4 regions of the Lacticaseibacillus parahuelsenbergensis genome follow, and region 1 is predicted to be linked to each of the others. Evidence: predicted binding sites of a transcription regulator. Region 1 holds the regulator's gene; each other region holds the start of a gene.
The links. Region 1 encodes LexA, which represses DNA repair genes until DNA is damaged. Its sites were predicted from a motif close to CNAACANNTGTTNG; they were not measured.
Positions count from the first base shown of each region.

Region 1 (6,176 bases):
GGAGGCTTTACCTCACATTAACCGGCATCGGCGCGGTTGTTATTTTCATTGGCGTTTTCGTTTGGCTGGTGTTGCGCGGCGCCAAGGTTCAAGGACCGACAGCTTCGTCTTCCGCCACCAGCATTTCCATTTCATCAACGGTCACCAGTTCATTTAAAAGCGGCACTTACACCGCTTCCGGAGATGTCACGGATACGGATGGCGATCACCATGATCTGACGGTTTATGTGAAGTTAACCTCGTCCAAAACCTATACGCGCTTAATCATTCTTGACGCGGGAAGCCAACCGCAAATTATTAACGATACTGGCGATGTCAAACAAAAAAAAGGCAAGTTAACGCTCAGCTCGGAGCACGCCAATGTTTATACGTATGCCAGTGCGAAAACTTACAAGCACAATCAACCGACAACAACGGTCGAATATGCCGCAGAAGGGGCAACCGGCACTGTGCGTGATTACACAACAGCCTTGAAGAAGGAACTCAACAGCACGATTACCTTAAAAGGCAAAACACCGCACAATTATCGTTACCTAACAACCAGCCTGCCGTTGCAACGCTCAAAGAAGAAGCTTCTCAGCCTTGACGATTTCAAGACGAAACAGACCGCTTCAAGTTCTGAGTCAAGCTCAGCGACGAGTAACTATTCATATAGTGAAGAATCGCAATATAGCAGCGAGCCTACTTCTTCGCAGGTTTCGGTAGCGCCAACGCCTTCTGCTGCGCCAAGTGTGGAAAGTGAACACAGCCAAAGCAATAATACCGGACAAGCTGGTGGTACTGCAGGCAATCATTCGAACGGAAGCACTGGTACATCAACCAACAACGGTGGTGGTAATGGCCAGTCAACCCAGAACAATGTGCCAGACAACAGCCAAACGCCTTCTTCTACGCCACCGTCTAGCACTCCTTCCGCCAATAGCAATCACTAACAGAATTACAATTTGTTTCAGACGATCAATTTAAGCAGTGTTTGAGATCACATTCATCTCTAACACTGCTTTTTTCGTCAACACATCATGGTCATCTAACAAGGCAAAACACACCGCTTTTGACGACACCCCGCGCCTGCGCTAAACTTGCAGTCATGGCGTGCCTTTTACGTCCCCCAGCATTTTCATGATTCTTATTCACCAGCCACCGGAGGCTATTATGATCAACTTATCTGCCAATAAGCTATCACCTCGCGAGCAATACAAACTGCTGTCTGGCAGCATCATTCCCCGCCCCATCGCGTGGATCACGACGCAAAGCACGGCCGGCGTCATCAACCTGGCGCCATTTTCATTTACAACCGGCATCTCCAATCAGTTGCCATTGCTATCTGTGTCCATCTTGCGTGATGGCCAGCAGCCAAAAGACACGGCGGCGAATCTTTTGGCCCGCCATGAAGCGGTCGTGCACATGGTGAGCATCGATCTCACCAAGGCAATGAATCAAACTGCTGCCCGCTTAACACCGGATCAAAGTGAATTGAACCTGATTGATCTGCCATTGGTGGCCAGTACTGAAATTCAGGTGCCTGGGTTGCAAGCCGCGCGTATTCGCTTTGAAACGCAACTTTATCAATATGTACCGATTCGTGATCGTGCCGGGGTGATCGTCACGGATCTCTTTATTCTGGAAGTTCGGCAGTTCCACTTTGCCGATACGGTGCTCGATTTGCCAAGCTTACACATTAATCCTGCCGCTTTAGCACCGGTAGCTCGCCTCGCCGGTCCTACTTATGCCGAACTTGGTCAAACTTTTACGTTACGGCGGCCAAAATAATTTATAAGGAAGTGTTGGTATTTGACCGCATTTATCTCAAGCGTCTTTGGCGTTTTGGAAATTCTCATTTTGATCATTCTCGGCTATTTTCTGACCGCCCGCGGCTGGTTTAATAACCATTCGAGTAAAGTCATTGCCAAAGTTGTCACCCAAGTTGCCTTGCCTGCTTATATGATCGTGACCATCGCATCGAAGTTCACGGCCGGCATGCTGCTGCGGTTATTGCCAAACTTGTTGTTCCCGGTCTTGTCCATGATGATGCTTTTCGCGTTGTCCTTTTTGGTGTGTTACCTGTTAAAAGTTCCAAAGTCGCGAAAAGGCACATTTAAGTCCATGTTTTTCAACTCCAACACGGTCTTTATCGGCCTGCCGGTTAACCTGGCCTTGTTCGGTCCTCGCAGTTTGCCTTATGTCTTGGTCTATTACATGGCCAACACGACAATTTTTTGGACCATCGGCGTCTACCTTATTCAAGGCGATGGCCCCAAACCAGCCCGCTTTAACCTTAAAAAGGCTTTGGGGAAAGTTTTCTCCCCACCTTTACTGGGTTTCATGTTGGGAATTGTGTTGGTCTTGCTGAATATCAAGTTGCCGACTTTTTTGATGTCTGATCTGACTTATATCGGCGATTTGACGGTCCCGGGCTCCATGTTCTTTATCGGCATCGCCTTACACGAAGCCGGGTGGAGCCAACTGCGTCTCAGCAAGGAAGCACTCGGTATCTTCAGCGGCCGCTTTCTTTTTGCCCCACTGTTGATGACGGCACTGGTCGCCTTTGCACCAGTGCCGACGCTGATGAAGCAAATCTTCATCCTGCAATCCTGCATGCCAGTCATGACCAATGCGCCGGTGGTTGCGAAACTTTATGACGCCGACGCTGACTATGCTGCGATCATGGTCACGGAAACCACGCTTCTATCCATGATCGTCATTCCCATCGTCATGACCTGCATTCAATTCATTCACTAGGAGACCGCCATTGAAAAAATTAGTCTGGCTCATGTTATTACTTATCTTGAGTGGTTGTTCTCAAGGCACGCCGACTGCCAAATCATCAACTCGGTCAACCACCAGTGAACGGACATCAAAGCCGGCAAAAGCCCGGAAAAAAGCAAAAAAAGCTGCGCCTAAAGCAACCTTGTCCACCCTGGTCGGTCACGCATTTGTCCAACAGGATGACCAAAAGAAAGCGATCCGCGTGTTGTCGTCCACCAGTGGCTATTACCTCGAAACGCTGTCAAACCAAGACGGTGATTTTGAAAGTACGGATCAAGGTATCTTTGCGGCCCAACTGACTTTAAAAGGGCGAATCTTCACCTTCACCGGCAAAGCCCAACCCCAGGCCACCAGCAACACGGTTCAATTCCAACTTACCAAAAAAGGATTATTGAAGCAGCTTCCGGATGGTCCATTTTACAAAAAGGTACCAAAAGATGACCTTGATCAGCTTAACCGTCCTTGATGGTAGCGACTGTCACCTCAACAAAAAAGCATTTGCCACGCACACTCAATTGAATGTACGCGGCAAATGCTTTTTTAGCTTGGTCTATTATTACTGGCACTTATACAAGCGCAGGACGATACAAACTCACAACGATACCGAGAATCGTCACATCCGGGAAAAACATGTCTTCCATATCGTCATTTTCCGGATGAAGGCGAATGCCGTTCTTTTCTTTGTAAAAGCGCTTGACGGTGGCTTCATCTTCTTCGGTCATCGCCACGACAATCTGCCCATTTTCGGCGTCGTTTTGCTTCTTGACAATAATCTGATCACCATCAAGGATCCCGATCTTGATCATGGAGCTGCCTTGAACCCGAAGCATAAACAGCTCATCGGCCGAGTATGGTAGGTCATCCGGCACCGGGAAATAGTCATCGATATTCTCTATAGCGGTAATCGGCACCCCAGCCGCAACAGTCCCGACAATCGGAATGCCTTCTGCCTGAACGCCAATATAATCGCGTCCTGCTGCAGTCACTTCAATCGTGCGCGGTTTGGATGGGTCTTTTGCAATTAATCCAGCGGCCAACAGCTTCTCTAAGTATGCTGCGACGGTGCTAGACGAACTAAGGCCAACTGACTTACCAATCTCGCGAACCGTGGGTGGATACCCATGATCCTCGATTGCGTCATAGATGGTTTGTAAAATCTGTTTCCAACGTTTTTGACTCGCTTGTGTTGGCATCCGCTCACCGCTCCGTTCTCATTTGTTACACTCAGCATACCAAACCGAACGAACGTTTGCAATCATTTTCGCCGTCGTTACACGAAAAAATCCGCAGTCATCACGGCTGCGGATCATTTCATCAAATTAGTTATGCAATAATGGCATCTTATGCATCTGACGCCGATCACATCTGCTCTTGATGACTGCATAGAAGAAGCTTAGGAAAATATCCAGAGCCATCAACAAGATGCCGGCCGTCGCATAGTTGCTAAATAACAGCAATGTTGCGACCAGGGTCAGAGTTATTAATGTCCATTTAGCCCCGCGAAGTAAATTCATATGGGGTCACTCCTCTCCGTATCGGTAAAACCGACATTGACTCACCGTTTTGGTTATGACTTTATCATACCTGATTTTTTTGATTTGTAAAGCTTTTGTATATGTAAAATTTACATTTTATGCCCTTATTTAGGCATTTTTAATATTTGTAACGGCAAATCGGCGTTTTTGTAAATTTATTGTAACGGCGTCGATACCTTCTTCTGACCATTTTAGTTAACCCGAGCCTCGAAAAATCATGGCTAGTCTAGTATCATTGTTATACAGAAGCATCCGACGTCTGGCGGGTAGAAACTTCGAAAAAAATGACTCGCGTGCAATCAGCTGCCTTGTAAAAAACGGCAACTGCACGTCGAAGTTTTTCTTGGTTCACCACAGATCTCATGCTCGACTTGTCGTCTTTTGTAAAGGTTACCAATGACATCGCTGATTAAATCGCGTCATAACCTTTAACGTCCTTAGAGGAGGATCGCCTGTGAAACGTACCGACTCATGGTTCTACCGCCGCTTCATCAACAACAAGTTCATGGTCTTCTTAATTGACCTGCTTTTGGCCTTGCTGGTTATTTTTGTTTTTACCAAAATTGCCTGGGTGTTCCAGCCTGTGGTCGATTTTCTCGGTATCATCGCACCGCCGTTCATTTTCGCCGGTATTCTCTTCTATTTGACAGTTCCGATCATTAATCGCCTTGAAAAAACCGGGCTGCATCGCGGTTGGGCGATCGCGTTACTATTCGTCGTTTTGATCGGTCTTCTCGTCTGGGGGCTATTGCGTTTCATTCCGGCGGTGAGCAACCAGATCACCAGCATCGTTGATTCAGCGCCGCAAATTTTTACGGAAATCGGTAAATGGCTGGATGATTTGAATGATAAGCAAAATGTTTTATCGCAACATGACCTCAACAACATCGCCAGCGAAGTTCAAACATTCTTCACCGGCAAGCAAGGTGCTTTCGTCACCGGTACCATCTCGCAGCTGCAAAATCTGATTGGCATTGTCGGCAATGTTGTCATCACGATTTCGACAGCACCGATCATTCTCTTCTTCATGCTTAAAGACGGCGACAAGTTCACGCCGATGGTGCTGCATATTATCCCCACCAAGTTACGTGGATCCGTGAAACAAATGCTGCACGAGATGAATGAAAAAGTCGGTTCATATGTTCAGGGCCAAATCACGGTTGCGCTGTGTGTGGCCATTATGTTCATGATCGGTTATTCGGTGATTGGCCTGCGTTATGGCTTGATTTTCGGCTTGCTGGCTTGCCCATTGAACCTAATTCCTTACTTTGGTTCGGCACTGGCAATGATCCCGCCACTTATCATGGGCGCGTTGACGTCGCCAAAAATGATTCTCGCGGTCATTGTCGTTTTCTTCATTGAATGGCTAATTGAAACGCAACTTATTTCGCCACTGGTAATGGGCAGCAAGCTCGAGCTGCATCCCATTACCATCGTGGTGGTCTTGCTCACGGCCGGCAATCTCTTCGGTTTAGTCGGTGTTATCCTTGGCATCCCGGGTTTTGCCGTTTTGAAAATTGTCGTGACCCGATTCTTCAGTTGGTACCAGCAGGTTTCCGGTTTGTACGAATCTGACAGTCCCACTGATGATGTCGATCAAAAAGGAGTCCCTCATGAATAGTTTTGATGTTTTACTAATCGGCCTTGATGTCGTCTTGATTGCACTCGCCGGTTATTATCTGTATTGGCAACATAAAATCAATTTTGCTTCACGTTATGCGGTTTCGCAACTCGTTTGGGCGGTGTTGCTTGGCTTTTGGTTCATGACAACCCGCGTCAACAACATGCCGTATATTGTGTTCATTTCAATCTTCCTAGTGTTATCCATTATGGCGGGCACAGGTGGCTTGGCCCCAACGCGACTCATTGCAAATG
Region 1 covers NZ_CP132482.1:700,212-706,387, reverse strand. Annotated here, with positions in the region: gene LACPH_RS03345 (hypothetical protein) at 1-932, shown strand, start outside; gene LACPH_RS03340 (flavin reductase family protein) at 1,153-1,770, shown strand; gene LACPH_RS03335 (AEC family transporter) at 1,792-2,739, shown strand; gene LACPH_RS03330 (hypothetical protein) at 2,771-3,232, shown strand; gene lexA (transcriptional repressor LexA) at 3,333-3,959, opposite strand; gene LACPH_RS03320 (hypothetical protein) at 4,086-4,280, opposite strand; gene LACPH_RS03315 (AI-2E family transporter) at 4,756-5,922, shown strand; gene LACPH_RS03310 (hypothetical protein) at 5,915-6,176, shown strand, end outside.

Region 2 (6,176 bases), 300 kb from region 1:
CCAGCTTTTCGACACTGGTATTACCAATGCCACGCTTTGGTTCGTTCACAATCCGTGTGAAACTCATATCGTCTTCAGGATTGACGACTAACCGAAAATACGCAAGCGCATCCCGAATTTCCTTACGATCGTAGAACTTGTGACCGCCCACCATTTTGTAAGGAATATTGGACTTGACGAATGCTTCTTCAATCGCGCGCGACTGGGCATTTGTTCGATACAAAATCGCAAAATCACCATAGTGGCGATGATGTTCGGCCATTTCTTCTTCGATGCGTCGGATGACAAAAATCGCTTCGTCAGTTTCGCTTTGGGCGCGATAATACGTGATTTTGTCACCTTTGCCATTTTCGGTCCACAACGTCTTCACCTGCCGATTCAGGTTATTCTTAATCACGTCATTGGCCGCACTTAAAATGGTCTTCGTGGAGCGATAATTCTGCTCAAGTAAAATCACACGGGCCTTAGGGAAATCCTTTTTAAAATCCAAAATGTTCTGCATGTTGGCACCACGCCAGCCATAAATGCTCTGATCCGCATCCCCGACAACACAAAGATTGTGGTAACCTTCTGCCAGCATGTGCACGAGTCGATACTGGGCCTCGTTCGTATCCTGATACTCATCAACGTGAATATAACGGAACTTACGTTGATAAAAAGCCAGCGTCTCTTTGTCCTTTTCAAATAACACGATGGTTTGCATGATCAGATCGTCAAAATCCAACGCCTGATCGCTATGGAGCCGTTTTTGATACTCCGCATAAACTTCCGCGACAATTTTGGTAAAGGGACTATTAGCCTGTTCATCTGCATAAGTCTGCGGATCGATTAAATCATTTTTGGCATTCGAAATGGCCCCCAGGATTGACTTGGGGTCGTAGCGTTTGGGATCCAAATTGAAATCCGCCAGAATGTGTTTAACCAACGTCAGCTGTTCAGCTGGATCGGCAATTGTAAAGGCGCGATTATAGCCAAGCTTGTCAATATCCCGCCGTAAAATCCGGACGCAAAGTGCATGGAAGGTCGAGACCCAGATATCCCGAGCAATTTCGGGATCAACGAGCTTCCCTACCCGTTCACGCATCTCACGAGCTGCTTTATTCGTGAAGGTGATGGCAAGGATGTTCCATGGATTAACGTTTTTTTCTTCTACCAAATAAGCAATCCGGTGCGTTAACACCCGCGTCTTGCCGGAGCCTGCGCCAGCCATAATCAAAACCGGTCCTTCGGTGGCCAGTACCGCCTCGGCCTGCTTATCGTTCATACCCTTTAATGCGGCATCCATTACCATTTAACGAATCGTCCTTTCAGAAAAACCAAGTGAAAAATTCCTTGACCTATTGTACCAAACTTTGGGCCTAAGCGTGAGTGCCGGCAAGATACGATAGCGGCCAAAACAGGCGGTATTTAATGCTTATTTTAGATTCTCGCTTGACCCGAAATTTCCGTCATTCGTTGTTATTGCATATTCATTGCGTTGACAGGTCACTCTGATACACTTAAAGAAAGCAGTCAGAGAAACAGTGACTTAAAACAAGGTGGTTCTATGAAAAAAGTTTGGGTGGGGTTGGGACTTTTATTATTACTGTTGGCTGCCGGTTGCGGTGTTCAACGGCATGCAGCTAAATCCAGTCGCGCATCGACATCCGCAAGTTCGCGCCAAGTAAGTGCTTCACAGAAGGCATCATCGGTACCAAAGACGCCGTTAGCTAAATTGAAGGCTCGCTCAAAAGATACATTGGTTTATGCACCTTTTGGCGACAGCCTTTCTGTCGGGCTTTTTGCAGATAAAAAAGCCAGTCGCTTCACTTCGCTTTTTGCTCAGCAGTTGGGGCAATTAACCGGCAAAACCGTTACTGAGGCAGGCATTGCCGAAGTCGGTAAAACTGCCACGAATCTCGGCGTCTCGGCGTTGTCAAGCTTAGTGGCGCAGCAGCCGGACGTAGTGACGATCGAGTTTGGCACCAATGACGCTGTGGGTGGTGCGACGCCATCCGCCCTTGCTGCTTACCGCCAAGCCCTCACAACCATTGTGACGACGCTTCAGGAAAAGACCACCGCCCAACTGATCCTCATGACAACCTGGTCGCCGAACAACGGGCCGTATGCCGCCGCGGATTTAAAATTTGACGCTGTTGTCAAAGAGATCGGTCGCTCTTACCACGTGCCAGTGGCTAACTTAGCGACGATCTGGCAAGGCCATGATGATGTAATCGGCCCGGCTGGCACCGCCATTCCCGACTTTGCGGCTAATGGTCCGCGCGACACGTTTCATCCTAATCAAAAGGGGCATGATCAAATCGCTGCCCTACTCATCAAAACTTTGGAGGAATGATCCATGCAAGCATCTTTAAAATTTTGTCCTAACTGCGGTCAACCGATTGGCCCTGATGACGACTTTTGTCCAAACTGCGGCTTTGATTTGCGTGCTGCGCGACAACAGGCGCAAAGCACAAATCAAAAAGAAGCAGCCAATTCACAATCGTCACCTGCCACTCCTTCGTCCACCGCTTCTTCCACAACGGCTACTGCCGAACGTCGCCGCCCACCACGGTCACCACGGCGTTGGCTGCTCATAACCGGGATTGCCGTGATCTTAATACTGGGAATCGCTTATTTTGCTGGTGCGACTTATTACAGTCAGGATCGGCAAGTCACCGAGCTGGCCGAAGAAATGACCAGTGGAGATGCCGATGATATGGCGGAAGTCGCGGTAGCCAGCGATGGGACGGCGTTGCACGAGGACGATTTGAAGCCCCTTGCGCAACTCATCAAAAACCGCAGCGATCGTAGTCTTCTGCATAGCATGATTATGGCTAAGTCGACCAGCGGCACAGTTCAGATTGTCAAGGCAGGCCATGAGCTGCTTATTTTTCCAAAATATAAAGTCAAATTAGGGACAGCCGATGCCGTCGTCAAAACCAACCTTAAAAATGCCACACTCACTTTGAACGGCACGCCAGCGCAAGCCAAAGCGCATGACGGGCAATATATCATCACCGGTCAACTGCCGGGCGTCTACACGCTTAAACTCAGCGGCACGCATGACGGCACAACCAAAGATTTCACACGGGAAGTGGTGATCCCGCTAAAAGGTCAAGCATCGGATTTAACTTTAGATGCGGCAACGGCCTCCTCCAGTACCACATCTTCCAGTACCACATCATCGCAAAATTCACATCCGGACAGCAATACCCACGACGATGACAACGATGACGATTATGATGACAATGGCGTCACGAAAACAACCCGCCAGTATCCTTCCGACACGTCAAAACGCAACGACAATCATTCCACCAGTGGCATTGTTGGACGCTGGGAATCAGGCGACCGGGCAACGTTCACTTTTAATAGCGACGGCACTTATACAGCGACCAATAACGGCACACCAAGCAACGGTAAGTGGGAAGTCGTTTATCGTGACGGCAATGTCTTCAACATTAAATTCACCAAGTCTGATGGCGGCAGTGTCGTTGAACCCTTTGCACTTGATGACGAAGACTTGATCGAAACCAATCTCAAAATTAAATGGGAACGCGATGACTGATTTGTCCGTATCCCCTTTGTCATTGATGCCATGGTGTTATACTAATGGTAGTATCCGAATTTAATTCGTTAGGAGGCGGATCGTATGACATCAGATAAGTGGCGGCCATTAGTGGTCACGTTAATCGTCATTGCCGCCATCTTTGCCGCCCTGTTTATTTTGGAAGTCTTTAACAATGGCGGTGGCATGGGAATAGCCCACGGCAGCATGATGCGCGGCATTTCGTCCTGGCACATGGGCGGTTGCATGCGCTAGATGTTTGCATTTTGATAGCTTCATTGATGCCCCTGTTTGTGCATATGCACAGCAGGGGTTTTTATGTGGTGCTGAGCGTGAGCCGGCGTGCTTAGAAGCCGAAGTATAAGCGGCCTTGGTCGCAGACTTCTGCGCCGGGGAGCGCGTTATAGCATCCCCCAAAAAAATAAATAACTTGCCTAAGCAAACATATGTTCGTATAATGATAAACAGAGGTGATCTTCATGGCCTATGATTATCCACACGAACCGCATCGGGTCATTTTTTTGATTGACAATAAGTCCTTTTACGCCTCAGTCGAAAGCATTGAGCGTGGACTTGATCCGCTCAAAACCATCCTAGTTGTGATGTCTGAACAGGAGAACACCAACGGCGGGCTAATCTTAGCGACTTCGCCTATGGCCAAAAAAATGTATGGCCTCAAGAATAATGTCAGTCGTCAGCGCGATTTGCCCAACGAACCACACCTAATTGTCGTTCCGCCGCGCATGAACCTCTATATTCAGAAGAATCTGGCCATTAACGATATCTTCCGTCAATTCGTCGCCGATGAAGATCTGTGGGCTTACTCGATTGATGAATCTATCCTCGATTTAACCCATACCTGGAAGCTTTTCGGGAAAACGCCGCGAGCAGTTGCCAAGCGTATTCAGTCAACTGTTCAGCAAAAACTGGGCCTGCGTACGACGGTCGGAATCGGTGAAAATCCGGTACAAGCCAAAATTGCCCTCGATGTTTATGCCAAGCACAGTCCTGATTTACTTGGCGAAATTAAGTATGCGACGGTTCCGAACACCATCTGGAAAATTAACGAGATGACCGATGTCTGGAGTATCGGTCACCGCACAGCAGCGCATTTAGCGCGCATGGGCATCACAAACATGTACGAACTCGCCCATGCGAATCCCTATGCCTTAAAACAGGAAATGGGTATTATCGGCACTCAGCTGTTTGCAACCGCTTGGGGCGTTGATCGCACCAAAATCAGTAAGCGCATTGTAACGCGCCAGCCAAGTATCGGTAATTCCCAAGTGCTTCCGCGCGACTATAGCAATCAATTCGAAATCGAAATTGTCATCAAAGAAATCGGTGAACAGGTCGCAGCCCGCTTACGTCATCATCATAAACGTGCCGGTGAGCTTTCACTGGGTATCGGATTCTCATATGCAGAAAGCCAGCAAGACGGTCGGTCCGGTTTTACGCAAGCAAAGCGAATTCTGCCGACCAATCGCAACACCGACATTGTTGCAGCGTTGCGCGAGATTTTTCGGAAAAACTGGCATGGTGAAGTTATCCGCAATGTTGCCGTCTTCACATCCCGCCTGGCACCTGACACCGGCGAACAGCTTAACTTTTTTGAACCAGTTGATCGTCAAATCAAGGCCACCGATCTGGAACGAACACTCGATACGATTCGCAGTCGCTTTGGTTTCAAGGCGTTGGTGTACGCCAAAAGCGCGATGCATGGTGGTACAGCCATTCAGCGTGCATCACTGGTAGGAGGACACAATGGCGGCAATAGCTATGACTAAAGACCTTAAAATCATCATGGAACGGTTAACGCCACTATTTAAGCGCAAACGAAACACACGGTATTGGATCTCACTGGTGAATCAGACCTACACGCCAGCGTTCAACTTCTTTTTTAACATTCAACCCAAGGATCAACGGCAGCGCTCGATCCCGTTGCACAGTCTGCACGGCTATGATCTTGCCCAGTTAGAGGCTTTCCTTGGTTTGTTACGCAAACAAACGCAATTAACCATTGAATTTGTCGGTTTTGAAGACATGCGCTGGCCGCAAACCAACCGAGTTATTCAACGCCGTGCCCGTCTTGATGAATGATGCCCTGCTCGGTAGTCCGATTGCGTGCCTAATATAGCTAAAAGCTGAATATTGACTCCAATAAAAAAGCCAGCCTCAGACAACAAGACCGACTTTTCATTATGATTAGCACTAATTAACCGATACCACCACCAGACGATTGCTCAAATTAATAGGCAATCGTATAAGAGTGGCGTTCATCAAGCACAAAGGCCTCAGCCATCTCGGGGCCGTGCTGGGCAAGAATCTGATCCGCTAGATAAGCCTGAAGATCTTCATGGAAGTAGGTTTCAAACCCAAAACTCCACGCCTGCACCAAATGTTTACCTTGGCGCCGTCCAGCCTTAAAGTTCTCATAAATTGCGTGGTAAATGGAACGACCCGTTAACCGGACGCTCACTGGCAAGACAACGCGTTGATTGCCATGCCGGAAACGCGCATTAACCGTCCGAAAAGTCATGAAGCGAATAATGAGCAAAACACTTGGAATCATAATGCTCAAGCCCACTAGTGCGACAAAAATGATGCCCAAAACAAAGCCAACAGCACT
Region 2 covers NZ_CP132482.1:996,400-1,002,575, reverse strand. Annotated here, with positions in the region: gene pcrA (DNA helicase PcrA) at 1-1,291, opposite strand, end outside; gene LACPH_RS04865 (SGNH/GDSL hydrolase family protein) at 1,547-2,335, shown strand; gene LACPH_RS04860 (zinc-ribbon domain-containing protein) at 2,339-3,547, shown strand; gene LACPH_RS04855 (hypothetical protein) at 3,632-3,802, shown strand; gene LACPH_RS04850 (Y-family DNA polymerase) at 4,027-5,334, shown strand; gene LACPH_RS04845 (hypothetical protein) at 5,312-5,647, shown strand; gene LACPH_RS04840 (hypothetical protein) at 5,796-6,176, opposite strand, start outside.
Region 2: a site for LexA is predicted at 3,987-4,000, ahead of LACPH_RS04850 (Y-family DNA polymerase). Genes of this name have one in related genera too.

Region 3 (6,176 bases), 620 kb from region 1:
ATCGATAAAACGCCTAAAAGCAAACGGCTGCATGTGGTTAAGCAAATTACCAAACGCATGGACTTGAATCAAACAGATGTCGTGATTCCGTTTTCGGCCGTGACAGGTGAAGGTTATGATACCATTTGGTCGTGGTTGGAGCAGACAGCGGGTGTGGAGGGAAGTTTGAAATGAATTTTAATGAGTATCAACAAAAAGCCAATCGCACATTGGCTGGGAACGAACATGTTTTGACTAATTTGTCTTTAGGCTTGGCCAGTGAAAGCGGCGAAGCCATTGACTTGATTAAAAAGTATACTTTCCAAGGTCAGGATCTGGACAAAGAAGAGCTGAAACATGAATTAGGCGATGTGCTGTGGTACCTTTCACAGATTGCTTTATGGGCAGATATTGATTTTGATGATGTCGCGAACGACAATATTAAGACGTTGGCAAAGCGGTATCCGCAATCAAAGAAGTAATCTTCATTTAGAGTTTTCAATCAAGTGTGCATAAAAAAAGATTCAAGCGCCGAGGGTCAGCGCTTGAATCTTTTTTGTTGTTCACCATTTTTTACACAGCATACTGAATCACAAAGTTAATCCTTTGCTTTTTTCTCGTCGGTTTTATGGGCTTTTTTAGCCAGTTTCTCTTGATGTTTCGGATCCGGCCCGGTTGCCTGTTCCTTATCACCAGGTAAACTTGCAAATTTATCGAACATGTCGTTCAGGTTGGTTTGAGTGTTGATCTTAAGTGCCATGCACGCCACCCCTTTCCTTGGTGAAAGTATAGCATCAACAATCCGAAGCGTCTAGGTCCGCGACTTTAGAGCGTGAGCAGGCCCGGTTAGAAACCGGAGCATAAGTGGCCTCAGCCCTAAATGGCTGGGCTTTGGCCATTTAGGGCTGAGGTCCTTATGTGCAGGTTTCTGGGCCTGCGAACGCGTTTTGGCGCAAGAAAGCCACAGGCTGGGCTTAGCCATTCCGACCAAGGCCCTTACACGCAGACTCCCGTGCCAGAGAACGCACTTAAAAGAAGAGACGCGGCTTGGCGCGGGTAGTTGATAGTCGCTACCGTATCAGTCAAGGATGCCATTATCTACCAAGTAAATTGCTGAAAATCAAATTATGAATATTAGTTGCATAAAAATGAATTTTAGCGTATAGTACGTTCTTGTAATCAAGGAGGGTATTATGAATCATTTGAAACGCTGGTTAGTCGCTTTGTTCGCAGTTTTTGCCGCAGTTGTGACCTTAAATATGCAAACCGTTCACGCTGATGACAGTCTGGCAAAGATTCAACAAAAAGGCACAATTGTTATGGGGACAAGCCCCGATTATGCACCTTATGAGTTTTTGGTGAATAAACATGGTAAGAATCAGGTTGTCGGCATGGATGTCGAGGTTGCTCGTAAAATTGCGAAAGATCTTGGCGTCAAGCTGGTGATTAAGCAGATGAATTTTAGTTCATTGCTGGTCGCCTTGCAATCGGGCAAGGTTGATATGGTGCTTGCTGCGATGTCGCCAACCAATGCCCGCCGTAAGTCGATTGACTTTTCCAATACGTATTATAAATCGGGCCAGGATATTATCATCAATAAAACCGATGCCAAGATTTATAAGGACCACAAAAGCTTTGCCAATAAAAAAGTCGGGGTCCAAAACGGAAGTCTTCAAGAAACCTTGGCCAAAACCCAGATGAAATCAAGCACGACTTTGGGACTGACGAAGGTTACCGATTTGATCCTGGCTTTAAAGACGCATAAAGTGGCTGGCGTTGTGGCTGAAGGGGCGGTTGCTCAGGCGTATACGTCCAATGACGATTCGCTTGTCGAAATTCCCGGGCATTTTAATCTCTCCAGCGACACGATGGGGACGGCGATTGGGTTTGCCAAAGGATCTGATTCGTTGGTGGCAGCGGCCAATAAGAGTCTGGCGGAGATCAAACAGAAAAAGCTGATTCCGCAATACCTTAAAACCGCCGGCAGTTACATGAAGACGAATACCGAAGATACGAGTATGTTGCACTACTGGACTTATTTCCTTAAAGGGGTTGAGTACACCTTACTCATCAGTGCCATTGGGGCGTTCTTCGGGGTCTTGCTCGGTACGATTTTTGCTTTATTGCGGTTGAGCAAACATCGCCTGCCACATCTCATCGGCGTTGCTTACATCGAATTTGTCCGAGGCACACCGTTGATGATTCAGGTCATGTTTGTCTACTTCGGGATCGGGATTTTCATCGACATTCCGGCACTAGTCGCCGGACTTATCGCGGTATCGCTTAATTCCGCTGCGTATGTGGCCGAGATTATCCGAAGCGGGATCGATAGCATTCCGGTCGGCCAAACCGAAGCAGCGCGTTCGCTTGGGCTATCGGAACGGCAAACAATGACAAGTGTTGTTTTACCACAAGCCATTAAGAATATCTGGCCGGCGCTGGGGAATGAATTTATCTCGCTGATTAAGGAAAGCTCCATTGTCTCCATCATTGGGGTCACGGACCTGATTTATCAGCTGACAGTGGTTCAAACCGCGACGTACAAAGGGGTTCAACCAATTCTGGTTGCCATGGTCCTTTACTTTGTCCTGACATTCGGGCTGTCCAAGCTCCTGAGTCATTTTGAAAGGAAGATGAATCATGCAGCATAAACCTTTAATTCAAATCAACCACCTGACCAAGAAGTTTGGTGACAATGTGGTTTTGAATGATATTAGCGAAACCATCAATCAAGGTGATGTGATTGTTGTGATCGGCGCATCCGGTGGCGGGAAAAGTACCTTTTTGCGCAGCTTAAATCTGCTTAATCGGCCGACACAAGGCGAGATTCTGTTTGAAGGCACTAATTTGGTTGATCTCAGCGAAAAGCAGCTTGATAATGTCCGTGAAAAAATGGGCATGGTGTTCCAAAGCTTCAACCTTTTCCCGAATATGACGGTTTTGGAAAATATCAAGCTGGCGCCGTTGAAAGTCAAAACCGTGACGGATGAAGAAGCAACCAAAACGGCCAAGGAACTTCTGGAACAGGTTGGCTTGGGCGAAAAAGCCGATGCCTACCCAGCCAGTCTTTCCGGCGGCCAACAGCAGCGGGTAGCCATTGCCCGGGCGCTGGCGATGCATCCGGATGTCATGCTATTCGACGAACCGACCAGTGCATTGGATCCCGAAATGGTCGGCGAGGTGCTCAAGGTTATGCAGGATCTTGCCAAAACCGGTATGACGATGGTGGTGGTGACCCACGAAATGGGCTTTGCCCGCAGCGTGGCCGACCAAGTCTGGTTCATGGACGGCGGCAAAATTCTTGAAAAAGGCACACCTGAAGAACTGTTCGAACACCCCAAGGAAGCCCGGACACAGGATTTCCTGTCCAAGATTTTGGCGCAATAAGTTTTGCCCAGTCGAAGTTGAGAAGAAACTCCAGTTCACAATCCAAAAGCGAACATGCATTGAGTGTTCGCTTTTTGCGTTCCTGAAAATAATTCGTTAAGTCAATCAATCTATTAGTGCCAAAGCGGAGCAATCGTAGGCCAGATGGGGCTCAGCCGTGCAAACAACACAGCGACCGATTTTGTCGCTGATGTTGTTAGGCGACTTTGAGACAGCGGTTTTCTGGCTCAAAGCGCCGTCTCCGCTCTAGCTTCGCGTCGCCAGCACCATCTGGCCGGAGATTGCGGAGTTTGGCACGGCAGGAGACTCATTGCCTAAGCTTTTCTGAATCATTTGGAGCTCTGCGAGTTAAGAACAGGTCACTAGAAATGTGGCTCAATCTCATTTGATGCCAACTGCCAAGATGTCTTTACAATCGCAGCTATGCGCAGCAAGTGCGTCGCTTGCAATCTAATTTTAGAATCTTTATAATGCTAAGCGAACATTTGTTTTATAAGGAGATTACGATGGCATCAGCACACATTGAGCATAAATTATCGTTGCTGCCGGATCTGCCCGGCAGTTACCAGATGAAAGATATTAACGGGAAGATTATTTATGTCGGTAAGGCCAAGAATCTAAAGAATCGCGTTCGCTCTTACTTCAAGAGCTCACATGATGGCAAAGTAGCAGCGATGGTGGCACAGGTGGCTGATTTTGACTATATTGTGACCTCGACGAATAAAGAAGCGTTTTTGCTTGAAATCACGTTGATTCAAAAGTACCAGCCGTATTACAACATCAAGCTCAAAAAGGGGACTGGCTATCCTTACATCAAGATTACGCACGAGCGCGATCCAAAAATTGAAATCACCGGCACGATTCGCAAAGATGGCGGCTACTACTTCGGTCCGTACCCCAATGTTTATGCGGCGCAGGAAACGATGCATTTTATTCAAAAAGTGTACCCATTACGCCGGTGCAACGGGTATCAAGGACGGCCGTGTCTGTATTATCACATGGGTCAGTGTCTGGGCGCATGTTTTCGCACTGTACCGGAAAAAGAATATGCCGACCAGATTGCTCGGATCAAACGTTTCCTGAATGGTAACGTCAGCAAAGCCAAGGCCAGTCTGACGGCAAAAATGGAGCGGGCAGCCAAAAATCTGCAGTTCGAACGGGCAGCGGAGATTCGTGACCAGTTGTATTACATCGAACAAACCGTTGAAAAGCAAAAGATTATTTCGAATGACAATACCACGCGTGATTTGTTTAATTTTTATATGGACAAAGGCTGGATCAGTATCCAGGTCTTCTTCATTCGTCAGGCGCGGTTGATGAAGCGCGAATCGCGGCTTTTTCCGGTCGTTAACACGGCAAAAGAAGAGTTCGAATCGTTCATTTTGCAGTTTTACAGTCGCAAAAATAATGTCAAACCACATGAAGTTTTGGTGCCGGCAGGGCTGGATAATAAGGTGCTTGCTGATATCCTAGGTGTTCCGGTGCGTACCCCGCAACGAGGCGAGAAACGCGATTTGATGGCATTAGCAGCGAAGAACAGCCAAATCAAGCTCGAAGATAAGTTTCGTTTGATGGAATTGGATAATCGCACAACAATCGGGGCCATGAAGGAATTGATGGCGGCGTTAAAGTTACCAATGGGCCATGTGGTTGAAGCTTTTGACCACAGTCATATTCAAGGTGCCGATCCGGTTTCTGCAATGGTTCAATTTGTTGACGGACAGCCAGCCAAGAACAACTATCGCAAATATAAGTTGGATGCTGACAAAACTCATAATGGTGCGGACGAAGCGGCGAATACGCGTGAGGTCATTCGGCGGCGATATACCCGGTTGTTAAAGGAACATGCGGCACTGCCAGATTTGATTTTGATGGATGGCGGCGAAATTGAAATGAATGCTGCCAAGGACGTTTTGGAAAATGAATTGAACCTTGATATTCCGGTTGCCGGGATGGTTAAGAATAACAAGCATAAAACCGCAGCGCTTCTGTTTGGCAATGCTGATCAAATGATTAATCTGGATCCGAAATCACAGGGCTTTTATTTACTGGAACGCATCCAGGATGAGGTTCACCGGTTTGCAATTTCATTTCACCGTCAGTTGCATGCCAAGAACTCACTGGCATCGCGTTTGGAAGGCATCAAGGGTGTCGGTCCCAAGACCCGCCTGAAGTTGTTGCGTAAGTTTAAAACAATCACCAAAATCAAAGAAGCGCCGATCGAAGACATTCAGGAGCTTGGGATTTCCAAACGCGTGGCGCAGGCGTTGAAACTTTCGCTAACGGCTGATCCAACGCCAGCGCGTCGGGTTTAAGTCTTACTCAGAAAAATTGGATACAAAAAAATCGCAGCGATTTGTTTGTCGCTGCGATTTTTTATTTGAGCATCAATTAATGGTACAGGTTGAACCTGCGCTAAAACGAATCATTGATTCTCTTTAGCCACCGGGCGCCAGAAGCCAAGAATTAACGCGGCAATGACAGTCCCGATGATGAGTGACATGACGAACCCCAGTTTCTGATTTGTTAGCAGAAGCGCCACAATGCCGCCGTGCGGTGCCGGAACATTGACGTGCCAGAGCTGGGTTAACCCGCCGGCAATCGCGGAGCCAACAACGGAACTACCGATAATATGCACGGGATCGGTCGCGGCAAATGGAATCGCACCTTCAGTAATAAAGGTCAACCCAAGTGCATAGTTGGATAAGCCGGCATTACGTTCCTGCAACGTGAATTTCTTCGGGAAGAAGGTGGAGGCAACCGCAATGGCCAGTGGTGGAATCATCCCACCAATCATGACAGCAGCCATC
Region 3 covers NZ_CP132482.1:1,323,138-1,329,313, forward strand. Annotated here, with positions in the region: gene yihA (ribosome biogenesis GTP-binding protein YihA/YsxC) at 1-174, shown strand, start outside; gene LACPH_RS06235 (nucleoside triphosphate pyrophosphohydrolase family protein) at 171-461, shown strand; gene LACPH_RS06240 (SPJ_0845 family protein) at 578-739, opposite strand; gene LACPH_RS06245 (ABC transporter substrate-binding protein/permease) at 1,173-2,630, shown strand; gene LACPH_RS06250 (amino acid ABC transporter ATP-binding protein) at 2,620-3,366, shown strand; gene uvrC (excinuclease ABC subunit UvrC) at 3,873-5,681, shown strand; gene LACPH_RS06260 (PTS fructose transporter subunit IIABC) at 5,792-6,176, opposite strand, start outside.
Region 3: a site for LexA is predicted at 3,845-3,858, ahead of uvrC (excinuclease ABC subunit UvrC). Genes of this name have one in related genera too.

Region 4 (6,176 bases), 1.2 Mb from region 1:
CAGTTCGCCCGATCCATTCAGGTAAGTTTGCGTACTCATCTCCGCAATTTTGGCCCGAATTTTCGGATCAAGAATATGGATGACCGAAAAAAGCTGTAAATACATGGAACTTGCGGTGTGCTGGGCAACATCCAGCAGCGTCTGAATCGTCTGATGGCTGAGGTGCTCAGGTTTAAACCGCCGAATGGAGCGGTGATGGAGCTGACGACGAATGGTTTCGTTTTGAATCAAAAAAGTCACTCCTTCAATCAATGCGTATGCCATCTATTTTAGCGGAATGTTGCGGTAGGGGCGCACTTTTAGTTGGAAAAGATAACTTACGGTTAAGGACTTTGTCGTGATGACAGGCTTTTTAATGATGATGCCGTCGTTCTCCCAGCCACCAAATTAATACGCCGATGCCGACTCCCGAGAGGATTATGAAGACATAAAGCAACCATTGCCACTTTCCAAAGTCGATCTTGGTCCTGAAAAAGGAACGTGTGGCTCGCAAATAGACAAGCAAACCAAGAATGAGAATAAACAAGCTGAAGTAGTAAATCGGGCGCTCAAGTTCAGTGAGGTGATGGATAAACGGCAAAATCGCCGCAATGATCAACCCTAAAATAATGACGGTGAACGAAGTATGGGCAGAAAGGCGGATTTGCCAGCCGGTTTTGAGAAATAGCAAGACGCTGATCATGATGCCAAACAGTATCACACCGAGAATAATAATTGCCGTTAGTTGAAGACGGGACGGTTTGGCAAAAGCGTGGCTACCGACATACCAAAGCCCACCCCACGCACTGACAATCGCAATGCCGGAAGCCAGTAACAAACTTCCGGCATCGAAGGTTACGTTTGGATAGGTCAGACGCGGCAGCCACAAAATAAACATCATCATTGCTGCCAATTTTAAGTTAAACCAGATAAAATTGCCGATACGCAGGGGAATCGTCTTTAGTAGTTCAGTTGCCGTCTGTTTGGGGTCATGACCAAAATAAGTCATTGCGTCTGTTCCAGCATTTTGCGCGTCAATGAGGTCTTGGAGAATACCTAGCAAACTTTCTTCAAGTTGATAGTCGTCCCGGAACAAGTTTTTGCCCCGCATGTAAACTAGCAAATCTTCATAGTAGTCGCGGTTGGCTTTTGTCAGTTGTTTACGTAATTGATTGTTCTCAGCTGCTATTTTATTGACAGCTTCCGTGCGCTTTTTCATGGCTAAGCCTCCTCGGGTTGGTTCGCTATGATTTGATCAACGTGACTTTTGAGATCATGCCATTGCAAGATAAATGTCTGCTTGGCCTTTTCGCCATCTGCAGTGATCGCATAATACTTGCGACTTGGTCCGTCCGGCGATGGGCGCATATGACTTGTCAAGAGACCCTTCTTTTCCATCGTCATTAGCAGGGGATAGATTGTCCCTTTAGGAACATTTTCGAAGCCAAAAAGATTAAGCGATTCGCTGATAGCATAGCCGTATTGTTCTTTGCGCGCGAGCAAAATGAGCAGGCACCCTTGTAAAATGCCTTTTAGCATCTGGCTGTTGTCGTCTCTCGCCATCAGTATCATCCTTTCGCCTAATATGCTTTACACACTAGTAGTTTAAACCAAAACGACTAGTGTGTAAAGCAAAATAGCCGGAGACAATCACCGGTCATGGTTCCATATTTTAATTTGAGAAAAGGATATTGTTTTTTTAATGGAGCTTAAAATACCACTTTTAAAGCGAAAAATGAGCGTGACAAAAATCAGGAATCGGAATTGAATTACCGGTCTCGTTCCCTTTTACCTCACGACTCACTCATCGGCCCCACATCTTTTGTCATGTTAAACCAAACTTCGCCGGCATGAGTGGAAGCTGCTTGTCCGTCATTGTGGAAGCCTGCGTGCTCGTAAAAGGGGATAAGGCGCTGAAGGCAGGTTAAGGTAATGGCGATGCGGTTTTGCTTGCGCGCGACATCGCTCATTTTGGCTAGGAGTTGGCGGCCAATGCCGTGATGTTGCAGATCAGGCGCAACTGCAAGACTCAAAATTGCAATATACGGCGCAGCTGCCGAGTTAGGCTGGCTGGTAACAAATAAATCGTCGGTAATGGTTGACTGTGAAGTGGCTGGGCCAACAATATAACCCGCAATTGTTTGATCAGTCCGCGCTACAATAAACGTGTCAGGATAATGAATGATGCGGGCCGCCATGCTGGAACGACTGGCAGCCTCCTGGGGTGTGAAGCCCGCCTGTTCGATTCGCATAATGGCGTCAAGATCGGTTAAGTTCGCCGCGGAAAAATGCAGTTTCAATGTTATGCCTTCTTTGCTTTGTCAATTTGAAAAACGAGGTGGTCATTAATGGATAAGCGACTCGTCAGAATCAGTAAAACATTAAGCCTGATCTTGCGGCACCATCCGAAAAAAATCGGTATCAAACTGGATCGCTATGGCCGCACGGATTTGGAAACGTTGATTCGGCGATTCAATGCGCATTACCAGATGCACCTTGATCGTCAGGTGCTTGATGACATTATGACACAAAGCGATAAGCAACGGTTTGCGATTGAGGGGAGCACCATCAGAGCGGTGTACGGCCATAGCGTCCCGGTCTTGCCGTTAATGTCGGCGCGGCGCCCGCCAATCTGGTTATATCATGGCACATCCCATCAAGCAGCCGCATTGATTGACATTGAAGGACTCAAGCCAATGGACCGCGATTTTGTCCATCTTTCCGAGAATCCGAAAATGGCTTGGCAAGTTGGCGTGCGGCATGACCCTCATCCGGTTATTTATCGCGTGACCGCGCAATCGGCAGCAGCTGCCGGTAAAACTTTTTATCCGACAGGGAGTCAGGTTTGGTTGGTGCATGCAGTTCCCCCGGCATTTTTAACCCGAACATCATCCCCAACATCGTGACGAACGCCCGCTTTTGGTCGGAAACGTTCGTTTTTTTATGTTAGTATTAGGCATACTTAAAAAAGGAGGTTCTATCATGAAGGCTGATGCACCTGATGATTTACGGTTAAATCCGAAACAGTTCGCCAATCTTGTTGTGGGATCACACCAAGTTCCAGACGACAAAGATCCGGAAGCCATTGTCAAACGAAAACTGACGCTTTATCTCACTGCTTATTACTTAGCAGAGCGGTTTAATGAGTTGCAACAGGAAACATTGGACCACGCTCCGTCACGGGAAAACTTTCACCAACTGTTGAAAAAGTTGGAAGACGAACGCTTTCAGGATTGGTAGACTAACACAGAAAAACGCATCTGTATTAGTCCATTGTGAAATAAGTATCAATTGAAAAGCGTTCTTTTTCAATTGCTCCCATCGTATCATTTAAAAATGCCTCCGTTGACTTAAAACCGAATTTTAAGCCAATGAAGGCGTTTTCTTTTTCTTGAAAATTTTAGTTTTCCCTTAACCGTACAATTGTTCTTTTGGTGTTCTAAAGACGCAAAATCGGCCTTTTCGTGACAGAAATCACGTATCATGTGGATAGCGACAAAAACTTATGAAAAGAGGTTGGGACTATGTTACTCACCGTCATTGCTTACGCCATGATTATTGTTTTCATGTACGTCATCATGACCAAGAAGCTTTCACCATTCACTTCTTTAGTGATGATCCCGCTGCTGTTTGCAATTATTGCGATGGTGGCAGGCGTGGCGAAGAAAGGGACGATCGGCGATTTTGTGTTGAAGGGTCTGACAACGACCGCTAACACAGGGATCATGCTCTTATTCGCTATTCTGTATTTTTCCATTATGCTCGACGCCGGTCTGTTCGATCCGATTACAGCCCGGATGATCAAGATCGCGAAAGGTGACCCGATGAAAGTGCTGATGGCAACCGCGATTGTTGCGATGGCAGTTTCACTTAACGGGGATGGCACCACAACGACTTTGATCTGCTGCTCGGCATTCATTCCGATTTATAAGAAGCTCAACATGAATATGATGAATCTCGGTGTTTTGATTATTTTGCAAAATACCATCATGAACCTGTTGCCTTGGGGCGGGCCAACTGCCCGGGCCATGGCCGTTTTGAAGGTTGATGCCGACATTTTGACGTATTTATTGCCAGGTATGATTCTGGCCTTGGCTTATGTTGTTTTCTACGTTGCACCGCACATGGGCCGCGCAGAACGGAAACGCTTGGGTGTTCGGGAATTAACCGATGAAGAAATCGATGAGATGACGTCAGTGGTTGATCCTGAAGTTTCCGAAATTCGCCGTCCAAATATGTTTGCTTTTAACGGCATTCTGACCATTGTGCTCATTGCCTGGTTGGTGGCAAGTTCCTTTATTAAGGCAATTGCAATGCCACCGCTGTTGCTCTTCTTGGTGGGTACCTGTATTGCATTGATGGCTAACTATCCTAAGTTAGGCGACCAAAGCAAGCGAATCGGTGCTAACGGCGGCGATGCCGTGCAAGTTGTTATTCTGGTCTTTGCTGCCGGGGTCTTCATGGGCTTATTCCAAGGAACCGGGATGGCCGAAGCACTTGCCAAGAGTTTCACCGCGATTATCCCAAGTTCCATGGCTGGCTTCTGGGGATTGGTTATTGCGTTGATTTCCGCACCAGGGACCTTCTTCTTGAGTAACGACGGCTTCTACTTCGGCGTTATGCCGGTGCTGGCAACTGCGGGACGCGCATACGGCTTTACCAATATGCAGATGGCTTTAGCTTCATTAATGGGGCAAGCATTCCACTTGCTTTCACCGTTAGTTGCTTTCATTTATCTATTGCTCCGGCTCACCGGTTTGGACATGGGTAAGTGGCAACGCGAAGCCGGAAAATATGCATTAGGCGTTTTCGCAATCTTCGTGGTAACCGTTATGCTCTTCGGCCACGTACCATTCTATCTACCACAAAAATAAGCACAATTCAAAAAGACACCGAAAAGCCAATCGCGATTGGCTTTTCCCCGTATTATAAGGTTGATGAGAACCAGAAAATGCATGACGATAACGCTTGATTCGGCATTTAACAACGCCGGCTCATGCTTACATTAACGCGTTTGCTGGTGCAGAAGCTTGCCTGTAAGGAGCCCTCGTCGTAACACGTCAAAGGCCACTTACACCCGGCTTCTACCCGCACCGGCTCACGCTTAGGGGGTGTGAAAATGTTTAAATGGTTGCATCGGCGAAAACAACCACAAACGCCAGTTGAATCGGCGCCGGTTAAATCGGTGAATGGTGATGAAGCAGCTCAGGCGCATGAATGGGAAGAAGTACCCAATTATCTGGAAGTTGATCCAGCTAACGAATTAACTGCCAGTTTGATCGCTGCTGCCGTTACTGCGGACGCTGCGCCTGATGCCAAACTCGTTCTTAAACATTTGTATGTTGAAAATCCCGAGGCCAAACGGGTTGGTTTGATTGCCAGCGCGATTGCGGCGGGTGATGGTCATGGGCATTATGTGGTCAAGTCAATTAAGAAAAAGGTGGATTGAAAAAGATGTTGAGAAAATTCAAGATCACGATCGATGGTAAAACCTATCTGGTCGAAATGGAAGAAATCGGCGGTACGCCAGCAGCACCGGCCGCACCAGCAGCACCTGCTGCCCCGGCTGCGTCAAGTGCCCCAACACCAGCAGCACCAACGCCTGAACCGGCTCCGGCACCTACTGCTCCGGCTACCCCGAGTGGTGAGGGAGAAGTCGTAACGGCACCAATGCCTGGCACTGTCACCAAGATTCTGGTTAAAGCCGGTGATGCTGTCACCGAAAACCAACCGCTGATGATTCTCGAAGCCATGAAAATGGAAAACGAAATTGTGGCACCCAAAGCCGGTACTGTTGGCGAGATCATCGCAACGCTGAATCAAAATGTAAACTCGGGTGATGGACTGATCAGCATTATTTAACAATTAAAGAGGAGGGAAGTGAAGGTATGGAAGCGCTCATTCACGGAATCACGACCATTACGCTAGGCCAAATTGCAATGATGCTGATCGGTGCGCTCTTGATGTATCTGGGTATTAAGAAAGAATACGAACCAACATTATTGGTTCCGATGGGATTGGGCGCCATTTTGGTGAACTTCCCCGGAACCGGGGTTTTAACCCAGGTTGTTGGCGGCACTAAGACGGAAGGGGTGTTGGATGTCCTGTTCAAAGCCGGCATCAACACCGAACTTTTCCCATTACTGATTTTCATTGGGATCGGCGCCATGATCGACTTTGGTCCGTTGTTACAAAAT
Region 4 covers NZ_CP132482.1:1,854,740-1,860,915, reverse strand. Annotated here, with positions in the region: gene LACPH_RS08750 (NADPH-dependent oxidoreductase) at 1-264, opposite strand, end outside; gene LACPH_RS08745 (DUF1129 domain-containing protein) at 353-1,198, opposite strand; gene LACPH_RS08740 (PadR family transcriptional regulator) at 1,201-1,542, opposite strand; gene LACPH_RS08735 (GNAT family N-acetyltransferase) at 1,773-2,279, opposite strand; gene LACPH_RS08730 (RNA 2'-phosphotransferase) at 2,328-2,885, shown strand; gene LACPH_RS08725 (hypothetical protein) at 2,962-3,219, shown strand; gene LACPH_RS08720 (CitMHS family transporter) at 3,504-4,853, shown strand; gene LACPH_RS08715 (hypothetical protein) at 5,099-5,428, shown strand; gene LACPH_RS08710 (acetyl-CoA carboxylase biotin carboxyl carrier protein subunit) at 5,434-5,841, shown strand; gene LACPH_RS08705 (sodium ion-translocating decarboxylase subunit beta) at 5,868-6,176, shown strand, end outside.
Region 4: a site for LexA is predicted at 3,396-3,409, ahead of LACPH_RS08720 (CitMHS family transporter). Genes of this name have one in related genera too.